2 regions of the Pseudomonas sp. c313 genome follow, and region 1 is predicted to be linked to the other one. Evidence: predicted binding sites of a transcription regulator. Region 1 holds the regulator's gene; the other holds the start of a gene.
The links. Region 1 encodes LexA, which represses DNA repair genes until DNA is damaged. Its sites were predicted from a motif close to CTGTNTNNNNANACAG; they were not measured.
Positions count from the first base shown of each region.

Region 2: recN (DNA repair protein RecN) is a predicted target of LexA. The motif match lies at 3,175-3,190, and genes of this name have one in related genera.

Region 1 is NZ_JBUZRD010000010.1:28,505-37,415, reverse strand. It holds gene topA (type I DNA topoisomerase) at 1-1,358, shown strand, start outside; gene ACZRKZ_RS22240 (DUF6586 family protein) at 1,487-2,008, shown strand; gene ACZRKZ_RS22235 (hypothetical protein) at 2,141-2,374, shown strand; gene sulA (SOS-induced cell division inhibitor SulA) at 2,535-3,011, opposite strand; gene lexA (transcriptional repressor LexA) at 3,022-3,630, opposite strand; gene ACZRKZ_RS22220 (TetR family transcriptional regulator) at 3,893-4,600, shown strand; gene nagZ (beta-N-acetylhexosaminidase) at 4,771-5,781, shown strand; gene ACZRKZ_RS22210 (DEAD/DEAH box helicase) at 5,995-8,911, shown strand, end outside.
Region 2 is NZ_JBUZRD010000011.1:85,492-94,402, forward strand. It holds gene ACZRKZ_RS23305 (RnfH family protein) at 1-287, shown strand, start outside; gene ACZRKZ_RS23310 (outer membrane protein assembly factor BamE) at 349-876, opposite strand; gene fur (ferric iron uptake transcriptional regulator) at 975-1,379, shown strand; gene recN (DNA repair protein RecN) at 1,477-3,150, opposite strand; gene grpE (nucleotide exchange factor GrpE) at 3,394-3,963, shown strand; gene dnaK (molecular chaperone DnaK) at 4,067-5,983, shown strand; gene dnaJ (molecular chaperone DnaJ) at 6,308-7,432, shown strand; gene dapB (4-hydroxy-tetrahydrodipicolinate reductase) at 7,443-8,249, shown strand; gene carA (glutamine-hydrolyzing carbamoyl-phosphate synthase small subunit) at 8,509-8,911, shown strand, end outside.

The DNA of each region.
Region 1 (8,911 bases):
TCGCCGCTGGGGACTTCGAGTTGCGGGCCAAGGGCCGCATCCTCAAGTTTGATGGCTACACCCGCGTCATGCCGCAAATCGCCAAGCCGGGCGACGACGACGTGCTGCCGGACATGGCTCAGGGCGACGTGATGAAGCTGATCAAGCTTGATCCGACCCAGCACTTCACCAAGCCGCCGGCCCGTTATTCGGAAGCCAGCCTGGTGAAAGAGATGGAAAAACGCGGTATCGGTCGTCCTTCGACCTACGCGGCGATCATCTCCACCATCCAGGACCGTGGCTACGTGGCCCTGCATAACCGTCGTTTCTATTCGGAAAAGATGGGCGACATCGTCACCGAGCGTCTATCCGAGAGCTTCTCCAACCTGATGGACTACGGCTTCACCGCCGGTATGGAAGAGAACCTCGACGACGTCGCCCAGGGCGAACGGGACTGGAAAAACGTACTCGACGAGTTCTACGGTGACTTCAAGAAGAAACTGGAAGTCGCCGAAAGCGCTGAGAATGGCATGCGCGCCAACCAGCCGGTGATGACGGACATTGCGTGCCTCACCTGTGGGCGGCCGATGCAGATTCGTACTGCGTCCACCGGTGTATTCCTCGGTTGCTCGGGCTACAGCCTGCCGCCGAAGGAGCGTTGCAAGGCCACCGTCAACCTGGTGCCGGGTGACGAGATCGCTGCCGATGACGAGGGTGAATCTGAATCCCTGGTACTGCGCGGCAAGCACCGTTGCCCGATCTGCAGCACGGCGATGGACGCCTACCTGCTGGACGAGAAGCACAAGCTGCATATCTGCGGTAACAACCCGGATTGCAACGGCTACGAGATCGAGGAAGGCAGCTACCGTATCAAGGGCTACGAAGGCCCGAGCCTGGAATGCGACAAGTGCGGCAGCGAGATGCAGCTCAAGACGGGCCGTTTCGGCAAGTTCTTCGGTTGCACCAACCCGACCTGCAAGAACACCCGCAAACTGCTCAAAAGCGGTGATGCGGCGCCGCCGAAGATGGACCCGGTGAAGATGCCTGAACTCAAGTGCCAGAAGGTCAACGACACCTACATCCTGCGCGACGGGGCTTCGGGTTTGTTCCTGGCAGCCAGCCAGTTCCCGAAAAACCGTGAGACTCGCGCGCCACTGGTGATCGAGATCGTGCCCCACAAGGACGAGATTGATCCGAAGTACCACTTTCTCTGTGAAGCGCCGAAGAAAGATCCCGACGGTCGTCCGGCTGTGATCCGCTACAGCCGCAAGACCAAGGAGCAGTACGTACAGACCGAAGTCGAGGGCAAGCCTACCGGCTGGAAAGCGTTCTACGACGGTGGCAAGTGGAAGGTCGAGGACAAGCGTCAAGGCGCTTGATTCGATTGTCCGTTTGACACAAAGGCCGCCTTCACAGGCGGCCTTTGTTTTGGGCTTGCAGTGCACTTGTCTCATCCGTGACACTGCCCAGCCAGTATTACGCCTTATTCGTTGTGGAGACTGCCTTCATGGCCAACGAACTCTATACCCGTACCAACCAGAAAATTTACTTCGCGGGTTTGTCCCTGGAAGCCCTTGGCCGTGCGGAGGAGGGAAAGGAGATGAACGCTATCGCGCTGGTGCAGGCGGGGCGTGAATCGGCGTTGTTCCACCTTTATGGTGCGTTGCTGGGCTTGTGCCATGAAATCGCTGGGTTCTACCGCTTGCCTCAAGCTGCTGCGCCACGGGCCGAGATGATCCTGACCCGCGAAGTGCTGGAGTCCATGGCGATCCCAGAGTTGGCCGAACTGGTGGAAATGGCACAGAGCCCGGACAGTTGGCTGGCGCGTTTGTTGGTGGCCCATGCGGCGATGTTCCAGCCGCCACGGGCGCCGCACAAGCCCAAGGGTGATGTGACCCAGCCGCTGATCGTGGCGGTGAGCCTGGAGGAGGAGGGCCCGGCGCCGCTGAGCAGGGTAGAGCTGGAAAGCTGGCGCCAGGAACTGAAGAAACTGGCCATTCGGTTTCGGGATGGGCTTAACGAGTGCTAAGTCGCGTGCTCTCGATAGATCAATGATCACCAAATGTGAAAGCTGACTTGATGTGACGAGCCCGCTCGCCACAACAAGCCCGCTTGCCACAAGACTGATATAATCCCGGCCTTTCGTGGAGAACAGACTTTTATGCCAACTTCCTTTCTGGAAATTGTTGAATTGCCCGACGGCCGAATTGAGCTGCGCAGGGCTGAGGACGAGGGTTCTCTGGTAACTTTGGACTTCTCCGAGGACGCCAAGGCGTTCCTGCAAGGCCAGCACGTGGAAGTGGCAAAAGCCATGCTGAGCGTCGGTGTGCAGATGGCGGGACGCCTGGCTGAAGGCGAGCCGGAGAAAGACGACGGCCCACGGATTCTTCACTGAGTCCGTCTGTCGGTTTTTTTGGTGTGAGTCAAAGTTACAGATCGGCTTCTCAATCCTGGAGAAGCCTGGTGTCCATCGCAGGCACTGGCTGAAAGTCAGAGCTGCAATCGGACGGTCTTTCGTGCTTGCAGCGGTAACGCTTTGCGCGTTAGCACCGGCTTTATCCCAGTCGAATATTCAAACTCTGTGCGTCGCCCGTGCGTGCTGCACTGATCAACTGTTGCCTGGCTGTTGTGCTCAGCGGGTTCAACCAACTGACCACGGTGTGGCTTCGCCCCAGGCGTAAAGCTTCGCAAGTTAATTGCTGGGCGCTTTGAGTGCCCCGTGGTTGCAGCAGCAGGATACGCTCGCGATTCAGGCCGGCGTCCCGTAACCAGGCCTGGGTCAGGCTTGAGGGCGGGGCGATCAAGGTCAGCCAACGGGCGTCCTGTTCCTCGCTCAGTTCGCGAAGAATGGGGGCCAGCAGGCTCAGGCAGTTCCCGGCAGCGCCGCGCAACGACAATTCACTGAATGCCTCGGGTTCGGTGATCCAGGGTGACTCGATCGCTTCCTTGAGGATCGGCGCAAGGGGCTGGGCCATCATGAAGGCCTCAAACAACGGCAGTTGTGTGTGTTGCGGTGCGTGTGGAAACTGCATGATGCCTCCGTTAGCGGCGAATAACGCCGACACTCAAGCCTTCGATCACCAGGTCCTGGTCCTTGAGGTTCACTTCAATGGGGGCGAACTCAGGGTTTTCGGCCAGGAGCCAGACCTTGCTGCCTTCACGCTTGAAGCGTTTTACCGTGACTTCATCACCGATGCGGGCGACGACGATCTGGCCATTACGGGCTTCGCGAGTGGTATGGACGGCCAACAAGTCACCGTCAAAAATACCGACATCCTTCATGCTCATGCCATGAACCCGCAGCAGGTAGTCAGCGCGAGGGTGGAAGAACGTCGGGTTGATGTTGCAGGATTCTTCGACGTGCTGTTGAGCCAGGATCGGCGCACCGGCAGCAACACGGCCAATGATCGGCAGCGTCGATTCGTCGGCCTTGGCCTCGAAGCCAGGGATGCGGATGCCTCTTGAAGCGCCTGGCGTCATCTCGATCGCGCCTTTGCGGGCGAGGGCCTTCAGGTGTTCTTCAGCGGCATTGGGTGACTTGAATCCCAGCTCCAGCGCAATTTCAGCCCGGGTCGGCGGATAACCGTTATCGTCGAGGCAGCGCTTGATAAAAGCCAGAATCTCAGCTTGGCGTGGCGTCAGTTTTAGCATGTTGATCGCTCTGTCTTTTTATACAGTGACTGGGATTATATACAGTGAACTGCGCTTGGCAATCATCGTTTTTATTAACTCCGCTGGACGGTCATCCATTAGCCTTATAACGCTCCAGCGACAGCGCTGCCTACAGGCCCCGCCAGATGTGATTAAATAGTGATGAAATAGCTGACTGCTCAGCCGGAAAGCGGACCCGCAGCTTGACAATACATAAGGTGAAACGTATGTTTCAAACAAGTGTTTGTCAGGCGGAGTAACCATGGCCCAGTCGGAAACCGTTGAACGCATTCTCGATGCTGCCGAGCAGTTGTTCGCGGAAAAAGGATTTGCTGAAACCTCATTGCGGCTGATCACCAGCAAGGCCGGGGTCAACCTGGCGGCAGTGAACTATCATTTCGGCTCGAAAAAAGCCCTGATCCAGGCGGTGTTCTCGCGGTTCCTGGGGCCGTTCTGCGCCAGCCTTGATCGTGAACTGGAGCGCCGCCAGGCCAAGGCAGATCACAAGCCAAGCCTGGAAGACCTGCTGGAAATCCTCGTCGAGCAAGCGCTGGTGGTCCAGCCACGCAGCGGCAACGACCTGTCGATCTTCATGCGCCTGCTGGGCCTGGCATTCAGCCAGAGCCAGGGGCATTTGCGTCGTTACCTGGAAGACATGTACGGCAAGGTGTTCCGCCGCTATATGCTGCTGGTCAACGAAGCCGCACCTCGCATCCCTCCTATCGAATTGTTTTGGCGCGTGCATTTCATGCTCGGCGCTGCAGCGTTCAGCATGTCCGGAATCAAGGCCTTGCGGGCGATTGCCGAAACCGACTTTGGCGTCAACACCTCCATCGAGCAGGTGATGCGCCTGATGGTGCCGTTCCTCGCGGCCGGCATGCGCGCCGAAACCGGCGTCACTGACCAGGCCATGGCCGCCGCCCAGTTGCGCCCGCGCAGCAAGTCGGTGCCGGCCGCCGCCAAGGTTTAACCGCTCTTGGGTGTGCGTGGCGGCTTGCATCCGCTAAGCTAGCCGCCCATGCCGATTACAGCTATTTATCCACAACCCGTTGCTCTCGCTGAGCGTTCATTGCCAGGTTCAATCCTGGCGATGCGACCTCGCGAGGGCTTCGGTTTGCGCGCGTTATTTAAGGAAGGTTTATGACTGCTGCCCTGCAAGGTTCATTGATGGTGGACGTCGCCGGTACCTGGCTGACGGCTGAAGATCGCCACTTGTTGCGTCAGCCTGAGGTAGGCGGCCTGATCATTTTTGCGCGCAATATCGAGCATCCACGGCAGGTGCGTGAGTTGAGCGCGGCGATTCGTGCCGTGCGCCCGGACGTGTTGTTGGCGGTCGATCAGGAAGGCGGTCGCGTTCAGCGTCTGCGCCAAGGTTTTGTGCGCCTGCCAGCCATGCGTGCCCTGGCCGATAATCCCAACGCCGAATACCTCGCTGAGCAATGCGGTTGGATCATGGCCACCGAAGTGCTGGCAGTTGGTCTGGACCTGAGCTTCGCCCCGGTGCTGGACCTGGATTACCAGCGCAGCGCCGTTGTCGGCAGCCGTTCATTCGAAGGCGATCCCGAGCGTGCCGCCTTGCTGGCTGGCGCCTTTATCCGCGGCATGAACAGCGCCGGCATGGCTGCTACCGGCAAGCACTTCCCCGGTCACGGTTGGGCTGAAGCCGATTCCCACGTTGCGATTCCCAATGATGAGCGCAGCCTGGAACAGATTCGGGCCAATGATCTGGTGCCTTTCGCACGGCTGAGCAAGCAGTTGGCCGCAGTGATGCCGGCCCATGTCATTTACCCACAAGTCGATGCACAACCCGCCGGCTTCTCTCGCCGCTGGCTGCAGGACATCCTGCGAGGTGAGTTGCAGTTCGACGGGGTGATTTTCAGTGATGACCTGTCCATGGCCGGTGCCCATGTAGTGGGTGACGCCGCCAGTCGTATCGAGGCTGCGTTGACCGCCGGTTGCGACATGGGTCTGGTATGCAACGACCGCGCCGCTGCCGAGTTGGCCCTGAGCGCCGCCCAGCGCATGAAGGTCACACCGTCGGCCCGTATTGCCCGGATGCGCGGGCAGGGCATTGCCTCTATCGAATACAAGCAGGACCCACGCTGGCTGGCTGCTCTGGGCGCCCTCAGAGAAGCTCAACTGATCGATTAGGTGTCGATTATCGGCGGCATCACTAGCGGACGCCTGCGCCTGGAGGTGGCAGATGAAATCACCCTGCTGGCAAGAGTATTGAATGGCTGATGGGTGCGTATTTACTCACTCCTTTTGGTGTCAGATAAGTCAGTCTTGAAGTGTGGTTTTTTCATACTCATCTGTGAGAAAACCATATTGAAGAAATTTCCGGCTGCGATAACATCCCAGCCCATGACGATACTTCTTGACCGAATTCTAGAACTGGACTGGGCTGAGCTTTTTGATCAGGGTACTTTTGATCGCGCCATCAAATACGCAAAGGATGACCGGGTCCAGATAGTGGATATGGGTTCGAACATCCTTCATGCGCAGTGTCGAGGGTCAGGTACAAACCTCTACCAGCAGATCATTTCACTGGAAGAATATTCAGGTTCGCCCAGGCTTGATTGTGAGTGCTCCTGCCCGATGGTCAGTGACTGCAAACACTGCGCTGCGGTCCTTATCTATCTTGAAACGACTTATTTCAAGCAGTCGGCTGCCAATACTAATTCCCGTCTGAGCCCTGACCTTGAACGTTGGCTCAACAGCATTCCTGCCCCCGTCCCGGAGGTAGAGACTTACGCCAAGGGCGCCAATACCCGGGTGTTGTACAAGTTCCAGGCAAGTCGGGTTGCAGGTCAGTGGTCATTGGCAGTGTACAAGGCACGTCAGCTGAAAAATGGCGGTCTGAGTGACATCAAGTCGCTCTATTCGTTGGACGAAACGTTGATACGTTCGCCTGGTTATCTCCTTGAGGTGGACAAGCGGATCGCGCGTTTGCTGCTGCTCGGCCAAACGTACGGTCGGTACAGCAGCAGTTATCCACTTGAGGGAGAGGCTGGTGCGCAAATCCTTGAACTGGCGCTGAAGACCGGGAGATTGTTTTACGACTTCGATCCGGTGCAGTTGCTCAATTCGGGCCCCAGCCAAGTCGCCCATTTCAGATGGGTCGAGCAGCGCAATGGTGACTACCGCCCGCAGTGGCACAGTGCTGAGCAACCGCTGACTGATGTCCTGGCCCTCAAGCCGCTCTATTACCTCGACCGCACGCGTATGGAGCTTGGGCCGCTGGAACACGATCTGGATGCAACCCTGGCCTGCCATATGTGCCAGTTGCCCGAGATTCCCGCACGCGACGTTGCCCTGTTCAGCCATCGCATCAGCGCGGTGGCTTCGGCTATTCCTCCACCGCAGAAGCTGACTGAGCGAGTCATCGACGATATTGAACCACGCGCGTGCCTGACCTTGGGCAGTCATGAATCTCATTCCTACAATGCTGCTTACCACCGCCAGATGCCATCCATTGAGCATCGCGCAGCGTTGGCCTATCGCTATGGAGCGAGTCTTGGAAGTGATAAGGCCTCCACGGAAATCCTGCTGCTGACGGGCACCGAAACCCAGCGTATCCAGCGCAAGCCTGCCGCCGAAAAAGCCCTGCGCAAGGCGCTTGCAGGGTTGGGTTTTGCCAAGGTAACCCGCAAGACCCAGGCGTTGCCCGAGAGTGCGGGAGAAATGTTTGACCTGCCCAGCGATGAGGCCTGGTTGAACTTCGTTGACGCCGGTTTACCCGCACTGCGTGAGTCCGGTTGGGAAGTGATCATCACCCCCGGCTTTTACTACGACGTGGAGGCGGTGGACCACTGGTACGCCGACATCGAGGAGTCCCCCGGGCGGGAGTGGTTTGATCTGGAGCTGGGTATTGAGGTCAATGGCGAGCGCCACAGCCTGCTGCCTATCGTTCTGAATTTGATGCGCCGTCAGCCGCAGTTGCTTCTACCTGCTTATCTGGCAGATCGCGACGATGACGAGCGCTTGCTGGTCGCTCTAGGTGCAGGTCAGAAAACCAAGGTTGCGCTGCCTTACGGACGAATCAAACCGTTGATGGCGACCCTTGGCGAACTCTATTTGCGTGAGCCCGAGGGGGCCTCGCTGCGTCTGAATGCACCGGACGCTGCACGGCTGAGCGATCTGGATGGTATTCCCCTGGTCTGGCAAGGCGGTGAGCGCCTGCGCAACTTTGCCAAACGCTTGAAGGACTCCACCCATGCCCATGTGCCCGCCCCCCAAGGGCTGAACGCAGAACTTCGCGGCTACCAGCTCGAAGGCTTGAACTGGATGCAGACCCTGCGTGAACTGGAAGTCGGCGGCATCCTGGGCGATGACATGGGCCTGGGCAAAACCCTGCAAGCTCTTGCGCATCTACTCTGCGAAAAACAGGCCGGTCGCTTGCTTACCCCTGCGCTGGCCGTCATGCCAACCAGTCTGATCCCCAACTGGCAGGATGAGGCCGCCCGCTTCACCCCGCAACTCAAGGTGCTGGCACTGCATGGTGCTCAACGCCAGGAAGGTTTCACGCGCTTGACCGATTACGACGTGGTACTCACCACCTATGCGCTGTTGCCCCGGGACCTCGAAGTCTTGCAGGCGCAACGCTGGAGTGTGTTGATCCTGGACGAGGCGCAAAACATCAAGAATCCCAACAGCAAGGCCGCCCAGGCCGCACGGCAACTGGAAGCCGATCAACGCTTGTGCCTTTCAGGAACGCCGCTGGAAAACCACTTGGGTGAGCTCTGGTCGCTGTTCCATTTCCTGTTGCCGGGTTGGCTGGGCGATAGCAAAACCTTCAATCGTGATTACCGCACGCCCATCGAAAAACACGGTAACGCGCAGCGGATGCAGCACCTCACTGCCCGTATAAAACCCTTCCTGTTGCGCCGCAAAAAGGAACAGGTGGCGACCGAATTGCCGCCCAAGACCGAAATTGTCCACTGGGTGGATTTGAGCGACGCGCAACGGGATGTCTATGAGGCCGTACGCGTGGCCATGGATAAAAAGGTGCGTGACGAGATCAGTCGCCATGGTGTGGCGCGCAGCCAGATCATCATTCTGGAAGCGCTGCTAAAGTTGCGGCAAGTGTGTTGTGACTTGCGCCTGGTCAAGTCGGCACCGGTCTCCAAAGTCGCTCGCGCAGGCGCGGGCAAGCTGGGCAGTTTGATGGAGATGGTGGAGGAGCTGCTCAGCGAGGGTCGGCGTATTTTGCTGTTCTCGCAATTCACTTCGATGCTGGCGCTGATTGAAGAAGAGTTGAAGCAGCGTCAGGTCGATTATT
Region 2 (8,911 bases), on a different contig from region 1:
TGGTCTACGCCGCGTTGGATCGTCAGGTGTTGTTGGTGCTGGCGGTTGCATCGGGCACGAGTGTGAGGGCCGCAGTACTGGAGTCGAGGATTGCAGCGCAGTTTCCTGAACTGGATCTGGCGGGCTGTCCATTGGGGATCTTTGGGAAAGTCGTAGCCGACGCTGATATTCGCACTGTGCAAGCCGGGGATCGCATTGAGATATATCGGCCTTTGATGGCTGATCCGAAAGAAGTTCGCCGGTTGCGTGCGGCCAAGGCCGCAAGCGCGAAGCAGCAGAATCGGTGATTTGTGAAACCACAGGCAACAAAAAGCCCGGCATGCCGGGCTTTTTGTTGGGCGTTTAAACTTACTGCGGGCTGGAATCCAAAGGTTCTGGAGTCGGCACCGGAACAGTTTGCACACCGTCGACGTCTTTCTGGATTTTATCCAGCAAGGAGCCTGGCTTGGCTGGCACCTCGGACTTTGGCTGTTCGCCATTCTGCGTAGGCGCAGTGACGTTGGTGCCGCTGTCCTTGCCCAGCAGGGCTTCATCGCGGCTTACGCCGGGCATGAAGTCACCGGACAGGCTGCTGAGCTGGTCATTGCCATTGAAGATGACACTGACGCGCTCCTGTTGGCGTTCCCCGCCTCCAGGCTGCAGGCTATAGAGATAATCCCAGCGATCGGCATGGAATGTGTCAGTCAGCAGGGGATTGCCCATAATAAACCGTACTTGCCGTCGGGTCATTCCCGGGCGTAACTGGTCTATCATGTCCTGCGTGACGACATTGCCCTGCTGGATGTCGATTTTGTAAACCCCGGGGAATGAACAACCGGCGAGTGCGAGCAGTCCCACAAAGGTGAAACTGGTTAGCAAGAGCTTGGTGTTTTGCATCGGTGGGCGACTTCCACTATCTTGGCTGGGACAACGTAAACGCCGATCATACCCGTATTAAGAGAAGCTGCGAAGCAGCATCCGCGAGAAAGCTGACCATGGTTGAAAATAGCGAACTTCGTAAAGCCGGCCTTAAAGTGACCCTGCCACGGGTCAAAATTCTACAAATGCTCGATTCTGCTGAGCAGCGCCACATGAGTGCCGAGGATGTTTACAAGGCGCTCATGGAGTCTAACGAGGATGTCGGCCTGGCCACGGTTTACCGTGTACTGACCCAGTTTGAAGCCGCAGGGCTGGTAGTTCGTCATAATTTCGACGGCGGTCATGCAGTATTCGAATTGGCTGACAGCGGCCACCACGACCATATGGTCGATGTGGAAACTGGCGAAGTTGTCGAATTCGTCAGCCCGGAAATCGAGAAGCTCCAGAATGCTATCGCCGAGGCGCACGGAGTCGAATTGGTGGATCACAATTTGGTTCTGTACATCCGTAAGAAAAAGTAAGAAATCTACGCAGATTCGCTCTGCGAAACGATCGAAGGCGACCTTAGGGTCGCCTTCGTGCTTTGTGTCGGAAGGGAAATGGTCTGCAAGGCTTGGCTCAGGCCTTCGCGGTAACGACCATTTTTTTCGCGTGGGCCAGGGACTCCTTGGTCAGGTCGATACCGCCGAGCATGCGCGCCACCTCTTCCACCCGCTCGGTCTTGTTCAGCTTGGACACGGCGGTATGGGTTGCGTCGCTGCCCCGCACCTTATGTACAAACAGGTGTTGATGCCCTTGCGCAGCCACCTGTGGCAAGTGGGTAACGGTCAATACTTGCCCGCGATCACCCAGCCGGCGCAGAAGTTGGCCGACAATCTCGGCTGTAGGCCCGCCGATCCCTACGTCCACCTCGTCGAATACCAGTGTCGGAACCCGTGAGGTCTGGGCGGTAATGACCTGGATCGCCAGGCTGATCCGCGATAGCTCGCCACCGGATGCGACCTTTGCCAGCGCTTTCAACGGTTGGCCAGGGTTTGCGCTAACCAGTAGCTCCACCTGCTCCAGGCCATTGGGCAGCAATTCATTACTGGTATTGGCGTGCAGTTCAATGGTGAAGCGCCCGCCAGGCATGCCCAGGCGTTGAATCTCCTGCTCCACCGCGCAGGCCAGGCCGGTGGCCGCCTGGTGCCGCAGATCGCTCAGTTCACGGGCCTTCTCTTGATAATGACGTGCGAAGGAGGCCAGTTCGTCCGCCAGCCGTTCGATGGATTCATCGTTGGCATTTAGTGTTTCGATTTCATCCAGCAGCTTCTGCTGCATGGTCGCCACTTCGGTTGGCTGGATTCGATGCTTGCGCGCCAGTGTGTAGATAGTGTCCAGGCGCTCTTCTATCTCTTGCAGGCGCGCTGGGTCGGCGTCGAAATGGTCAAGGAACCGGTTCAGCTCGCCCACGGCCTCTTCCACCTGAATCTGCGCGCTGGTCAGCAGGGTCGTTGCTTCATTCAGCGAGCCGGAGGAGTTGTTCACGCTCGACAGGCGATTGAGGCTGGCGGTCAGTGCGTTAAGCACATTTCCGGAATCGCTCTCGCTGCACTGCTCGACCACTTGTCGGCAAATACCCAGCAGGGTTTCGGCATTGGTCAGGTTCTTGTGCTCTTGCTCCAGTTGCTCCAACTCTGTTTCGCCCAGCCCCAGGCTTTCCAGTTCTTCGAGCTGATAGCTGAGCAATTGGTGGCGGGCGCGCTGCTCGTCGCCGGAGTTGGAGAGGCGTTCCAGCTCCTGGCGGGTCTGGCGCCAGCGCTGTGCGGCCAATTGCACCTGGCGCGCAAGGTCGGTTGCGCCGGCGTATTCGTCGAGAAGGCGGCGGTGGGTGTCGGTTTTCAGCAGGGACTGGTGTTCATGCTGGCTGTGGATGTCAATCAGCAGCTCGCCCAGGGCTTTCAAGTCGCCAAGAGGGCAGGGCGTGCCGTTGATATAGCCGCGCGAGCGCCCTTCGGCGGTGATCACGCGGCGCAGGATGCATGGGCCATCGCTATCAAGATCGCGTTCGGCAAGCCAGGCGCCGGCTTCCGGGATATCCGCCAGGTCAAAGGTCGCGAGAATGTCGGCTTTGTCGGCGCCTGGGCGAACCACGCCGCTGTCGGCGCGATCGCCCAGGGTGAGACCCAGGGCATCAAGCATGATCGACTTGCCGGCGCCGGTTTCGCCTGTGATTACGCTCATCCCGCGATCCAGTTCAAGATCCAGGTGTTCAACGATGGCGTAGTTGTGTACAGACAGGTGCACCAGCATGACGGCCGCTCCCAAGCTTAAGGTATGGTTATTTATACAGTGTTTTGTTCTGAGCTGACAATCCTGCCGCTTAGCTCGATTCGCTTGGTGATAGGTGTTTTTTAGTGCACCAAGGAATGAGTCGGGGAAGTTGATCCAATACATGTCAAAGGCATCGGTGCCCTTGAACCTGAAAATTGTGGCCCCATATACCGGAACAGAAGCGCGAGTCGAGTTCGCGCACGATTTTGAAAGGAGAAATCTATGGCTGACGAACAGACGCTGGATACGCAAAATCTAGACGCCAACCAGGCCTCGCAAGCATCGGGTGAAGACCTGGCGGCTCGTGTGCAAGTGCTCGAAGAGCAACTGGCAGGCGCTCAGGATCAGGCTTTGCGTGTTGCTGCCGATCTGCAGAACGTCCGCCGTCGCGCTGAGCAGGATGTAGAAAAAGCCCACAAGTTTGCTCTGGAAAAATTTGCCGGGGATCTGTTGCCGATCATCGACAGCCTGGAGCGTGGCCTGGAGTTGTCCAATCCGGACGACGAAAACATCCGCCCCATGCGCGAAGGGATCGAACTGACCCTGAAAATGTTCCAGGACACCCTGAAGCGTTATCAGCTGGAAGCCATCGATCCGCAAGGCGGTGAGCCGTTCAACGCTGAGCACCACCAGGCAATGGCGATGCAGGAAAGCGCGGATGTTGAGCCCAACAGCGTATTGAAGGTGTTTCAGAAGGGTTATCAGCTCAACGGTCGTTTGTTGCGTCCGGCGATGGTGGTGGTGAGCAAGGCTCCTGCACCGGTCGCACCTTCGATTGATGAGCAAGCTTGAAATTAGCCGCAAGGCCCCCATTTATAAGTCAAGCGTTTAAGTGCTACCGCAGTTAGCCACCACTGCTGCGGCAACCAAATCCAAAGTTTCGGGAGAGTAAATCATGGGCAAAATTATCGGTATCGACCTGGGGACTACCAACTCCTGCGTCTCCGTGCTGGAAAACGGCGTATCCAAAGTTATTGAAAACGCCGAAGGCGCGCGCACCACTCCGTCCATCGTGGCTTATGCCAGCGACGGCGAAATCCTGGTGGGCCAGTCCGCCAAGCGTCAGGCTGTGACCAATCCGCATAACACCCTGTACGCGGTGAAGCGTCTGATCGGTCGTAAGTTCGACGAAGAAGTCGTACAGAAAGACATCAAGATGGTCCCTTACAAAATCGCCAAGGCTGACAACGGTGACGCCTGGGTTGAAGTAAACGGCCAGAAAATGTCGCCGCCACAAATCTCGGCTGAAATCTTGAAAAAGATGAAGAAGACCGCCGAAGACTACCTCGGTGAAGCCGTGACTGAAGCGGTCATTACCGTTCCGGCCTACTTCAACGACAGTCAGCGTCAGGCGACCAAAGATGCCGGCCGTATTGCTGGTCTGGACGTAAAACGTATCATCAACGAACCAACCGCGGCCGCTCTGGCTTACGGTATGGACAAGGCTCGGGGCGACCACACTGTGATCGTTTACGACCTGGGTGGCGGTACTTTCGACGTTTCCGTGATCGAAATCGCTGAAGTCGATGGCGAGCACCAGTTCGAAGTGTTGGCCACCAACGGTGACACGTTCCTGGGTGGTGAAGACTTCGACATTCGTCTGATCGACTACCTCGTTGACGAATTCAAGAAAGAAAGCGGCATGAACCTCAAGGGTGACCCGCTGGCGATGCAGCGCCTGAAGGAAGCTGCTGAGAAGGCCAAGATCGAACTGTCTTCGAGCCTGCAGACTGACGTGAACCTGCCGTACATCACTGCAGACGCCACCGGTCCTAAGCACTTGAACGTGAAGATTTCCCGCGCCAAGCTGGAATCGCTGGTTGAAGACCTGGTTCAACGCACCATCGAGCCTTGCCGCATTGCTCTGAAAGACTCGGGTATCGACGTTGGCAAGATCGACGATGTGATCCTGGTCGGCGGTCAGACCCGTATGCCACTGGTTCAGAAGCTGGTGACCGAGTTCTTCGGTAAAGAAGCGCGTAAAGACGTCAACCCGGACGAAGCGGTTGCCATGGGTGCTGCCATCCAGGGTGCGGTATTGGCCGGCGACGTGAAAGACGTTCTGCTGCTGGACGTAAGCCCGTTGACCCTGGGTATCGAAACCATGGGCGGCGTGATGACTGCGCTGATCGAGAAAAACACCACGATTCCTACCAAGAAATCGCAAGTGTTCTCGACTGCCGACGACAACCAAGGCGCCGTGACCATTCACGTGCTGCAAGGTGAGCGTAAGCAAGCTGGTCAGAACAAGTCCCTGGGCAAGTTCGACCTGGCCGAGATTCCACCAGCACCACGTGGTGTGCCACAAATTGAAGTGACCTTCGACATCGACGCCAACGGCATTCTGCACGTAGGCGCTAAAGACAAGGCCACCGGCAAGACTCAGTCGATCGTGATCAAGGCCAACTCCGGTCTGTCCGAGGAAGAAATTCAGCAGATGATTCGCGATGCTGAAACCAATGCCGAGGAAGATCGCAAGTTCGAAGAGCTGGCAGCTGCCCGTAACCAGGGTGATGCACTGGTTCACTCGACTCGCAAAATGGTCGCTGACGCTGGCGACAAAGTGACTGGCGAAGAGAAAACTGCGATCGAAGCTGCTGTAGTTGCCCTGGAAGCCGCCGTAAAAGGCGACGACAAGGCTGCTATCGAAGCCAAGGTTGAGGAGCTGTCGAAGGTCTCCGCGCCAGTGGCTCAGAAGATGTATGCCGAGCAAGGCCAGCCGGCTGATGGCGCTGCGCAGCAAGCAGAGCCTGAAGCCAAGCACGACGATGTTGTCGATGCCGAGTTCGAAGAAGTCAAAGAAAACAAGTAAGCAGTAAGTTGGTCGGCCGGTTGACCGCTTTCAGGCGGTGACTGGTAGGATGTCGCCGCGCGGGAGCTTGCTCCCGCGTTGGCGTGTCTGGGGTACGCGAATTTTTACAGCATGCGACAGCGTTCGGATGCTGGCGGTGTGATCGGGGATGCTCCTGCTTTCCGAGCGACAGTCGCCGCTTTTTTGGCCGGGTTCCTGGCTGAAAACATTTGAGACCAGGATCGTTGAATTGACGTGAGTTGGGTCCGGGCCTGTATTGGGGCTCAACGAGTTTGGCGAGGCTCAGGAGGGGTTTGCCGAACGTCCTTAAGAGTGCAAAGACTTATGGCAAAGCGTGACTATTACATAGTGTTGGGTGTGGAGCGCGGTTCCAGCGAGGCGGACCTGAAAAAGGCTTACCGTCGCCTGGCGATGAAGCACCACCCGGACCGTAATCCGGATAACAAAGAATCCGAAGACTTGTTCAAAGAGGCCAACGAGGCCTACGAGTGCCTGTGTGATCCAAACAAGCGGGCGGCCTACGATCAGTATGGCCACGCTGGTGTTGATCCAAGCATGGGTGGCGGCGGTGCCGGTTTTGGCGGCCAGAACTTCTCCGATATTTTTGGCGACGTGTTCAGTGACTTCTTTGGTGGTGGTCGTGGCGGTCAGCGTGGCGGTGCCCAGCGTGGTAGCGACCTGCGCTACACCCTTGAGCTGAACCTCGAAGAGGCAGTGCGTGGCACCAGCGTCAATATCCGTGTGCCGACACTGGTCAACTGCAAGCCGTGCGACGGTGCGGGCGCCAAGAAAGGCTCCTCGCCGATCACTTGCCCGACCTGTGGTGGTATCGGTCAGGTACGCATGCAGCAAGGCTTCTTCTCGGTGCAGCAAACCTGCCCGCGCTGCCATGGCCAGGGCAAGATCATTTCCGATCCGTGCGACTCCTGCCACGGTGAAGGTCGTGTCGAAGAGTACAAGACCCTTTCGGTGAAAGTGCCATCGGGTGTTGATACTGGTGACCGCATTCGCCTGTCGGGTGAGGGTGAGGCGGGCGCTCAAGGTGGTCCAGCGGGCGACCTGTACGTGGTGATCAATGTGCGCGAGCACGCTATCTTCCAGCGCGACGGTAAACATCTGTTTTGTGAAGTGCCGATCAGCTTCGTCGATGCGGCTCTGGGTGGTGAATTGGAGATTCCGACACTGGATGGTCGGGTCAAACTCAAGATTCCCGAGGGTACGCAGACCGGCAAGCAGTTCCGTATCCGTGGCAAAGGCGTTGCGCCGGTGCGCGGTGGTGGTGCTGGCGACTTGATGTGTCGTGTGGCGGTAGAGACGCCGGTCAACCTGGGTCGTCGTCAGCGCGAGCTGCTGGAAGAGTTGCGCAGTTCCCTGGCGGGCGATGACACTCATTCGCCCAAGACTGCTGGCTGGTTCGAAGGCGTGAAGCGCTTCTTCGGCGACCTGTAAGGACGTGAGTATGCGACGTATAGCTGTGATGGGCGCGGCCGGACGCATGGGCAAGAACCTGGTTGAGGCGGTGCAGCAGCGCTCGCCTCTGTCGGGTCTGACGGCGGCGATCGTTCGGCCGGGCAGCACACTGATCGGCGCCGATGCCGGTGAGTTGGCATCGCTGGGCAGGATCGGTGTGTCGTTGTCCGGTAGCCTGGAAAAGGTTATTGATGAGTTCGATGTGTTGATCGATTTCACGCTTCCAGAGGTGATGCTGAAAAACCTGGCGTTCTGCCGCAAGGCGGGCAAGGCCATGGTCATTGGCACCACCGGCTTGAATGCCGAGCAAAAGCAGCTGTTGGTTGCTGCGGGTAAGGATATCCCGATTGTGTTTGCTGCCAACTTCAGTGTTGGTGTCAATCTGTCGCTGAAGTTGCTCGACATGGCAGCTCGTGTGTTGGGTGATGATGCGGATATCGAAATTATCGAAGCTCATCACCGGCACAAGGTCGATGCGCCGTCGGGTACGGCGATGCGCATGGGTGAAGTGATCGCCGATGCGCTTGGCCGTGATCTTTCGAAAGTGGCGGTGTATGGCCGCGAAGGCCATACCGGCGTGCGCGATCGTGAAACCATCGGCTTTGCTACCGTTCGCGGCGGTGATGTGGTGGGTGATCACACGGTGTTGTTCGCGGCAGAGGGTGAGCGCCTTGAGATCACGCACAAGGCTTCCAGTCGTATGACTTTCGCCAAGGGTGCGGTGCGTGCGGCGTTGTGGCTGGACGGTCGTGAGCCTGGCCTGTACGACATGCAAGATGTGCTTGAACTGCGTTAAGCAGTAGCTAAAACAGGGCTCAGGCATTAACCTTGGGCCCTGTTTTTACCCGCTAAGCGATGTCCTGTCGCATTCCCCTGCCTTTAAGGCTCATTAGCGGTGGACCAAAAAAGCCTTTTTCTGTAAGCTACAGCTTTAGTGTGTCCACTAAAAGCGCGCAGAATAATTCAGTGAAGAAGCGGGGTGACGTGTCCATACGTCACTCCGCTTTTTTGCAACCTGCGATCGCCCTTTCAGGCTTTATTTACGGGAGGTCTTCTTGACTAAGCCAGCCATACTCGCCCTTGCTGATGGCAGCATTTTTCGCGGCGAAGCCATTGGAGCCGACGGTCAGACCGTTGGAGAGGTGGTGTTCAACACCGCCATGACCGGCTATCAGGAAATCCTTACCGATCCTTCCTACGCCCAACAGATCGTTACCCTGACCTATCCGCACATCGGTAATACCGGCACTACGCCGCAAGATGCCGAGTCTGATCGTGTCTGGTCGGCCGGTCTGGTGATTCGTGACCTGCCACTGGTTGCGAGCAACTGGCGTAGCACGATGTCCCTGTCCGATTACCTGAAAGCCAACAACGTAGTGGCGATCGCAGGTATTGATACGCGTCGCCTGACACGCATCCTGCGTGAAAAGGGCTCGCAGAGCGGCTGCATCATGGCCG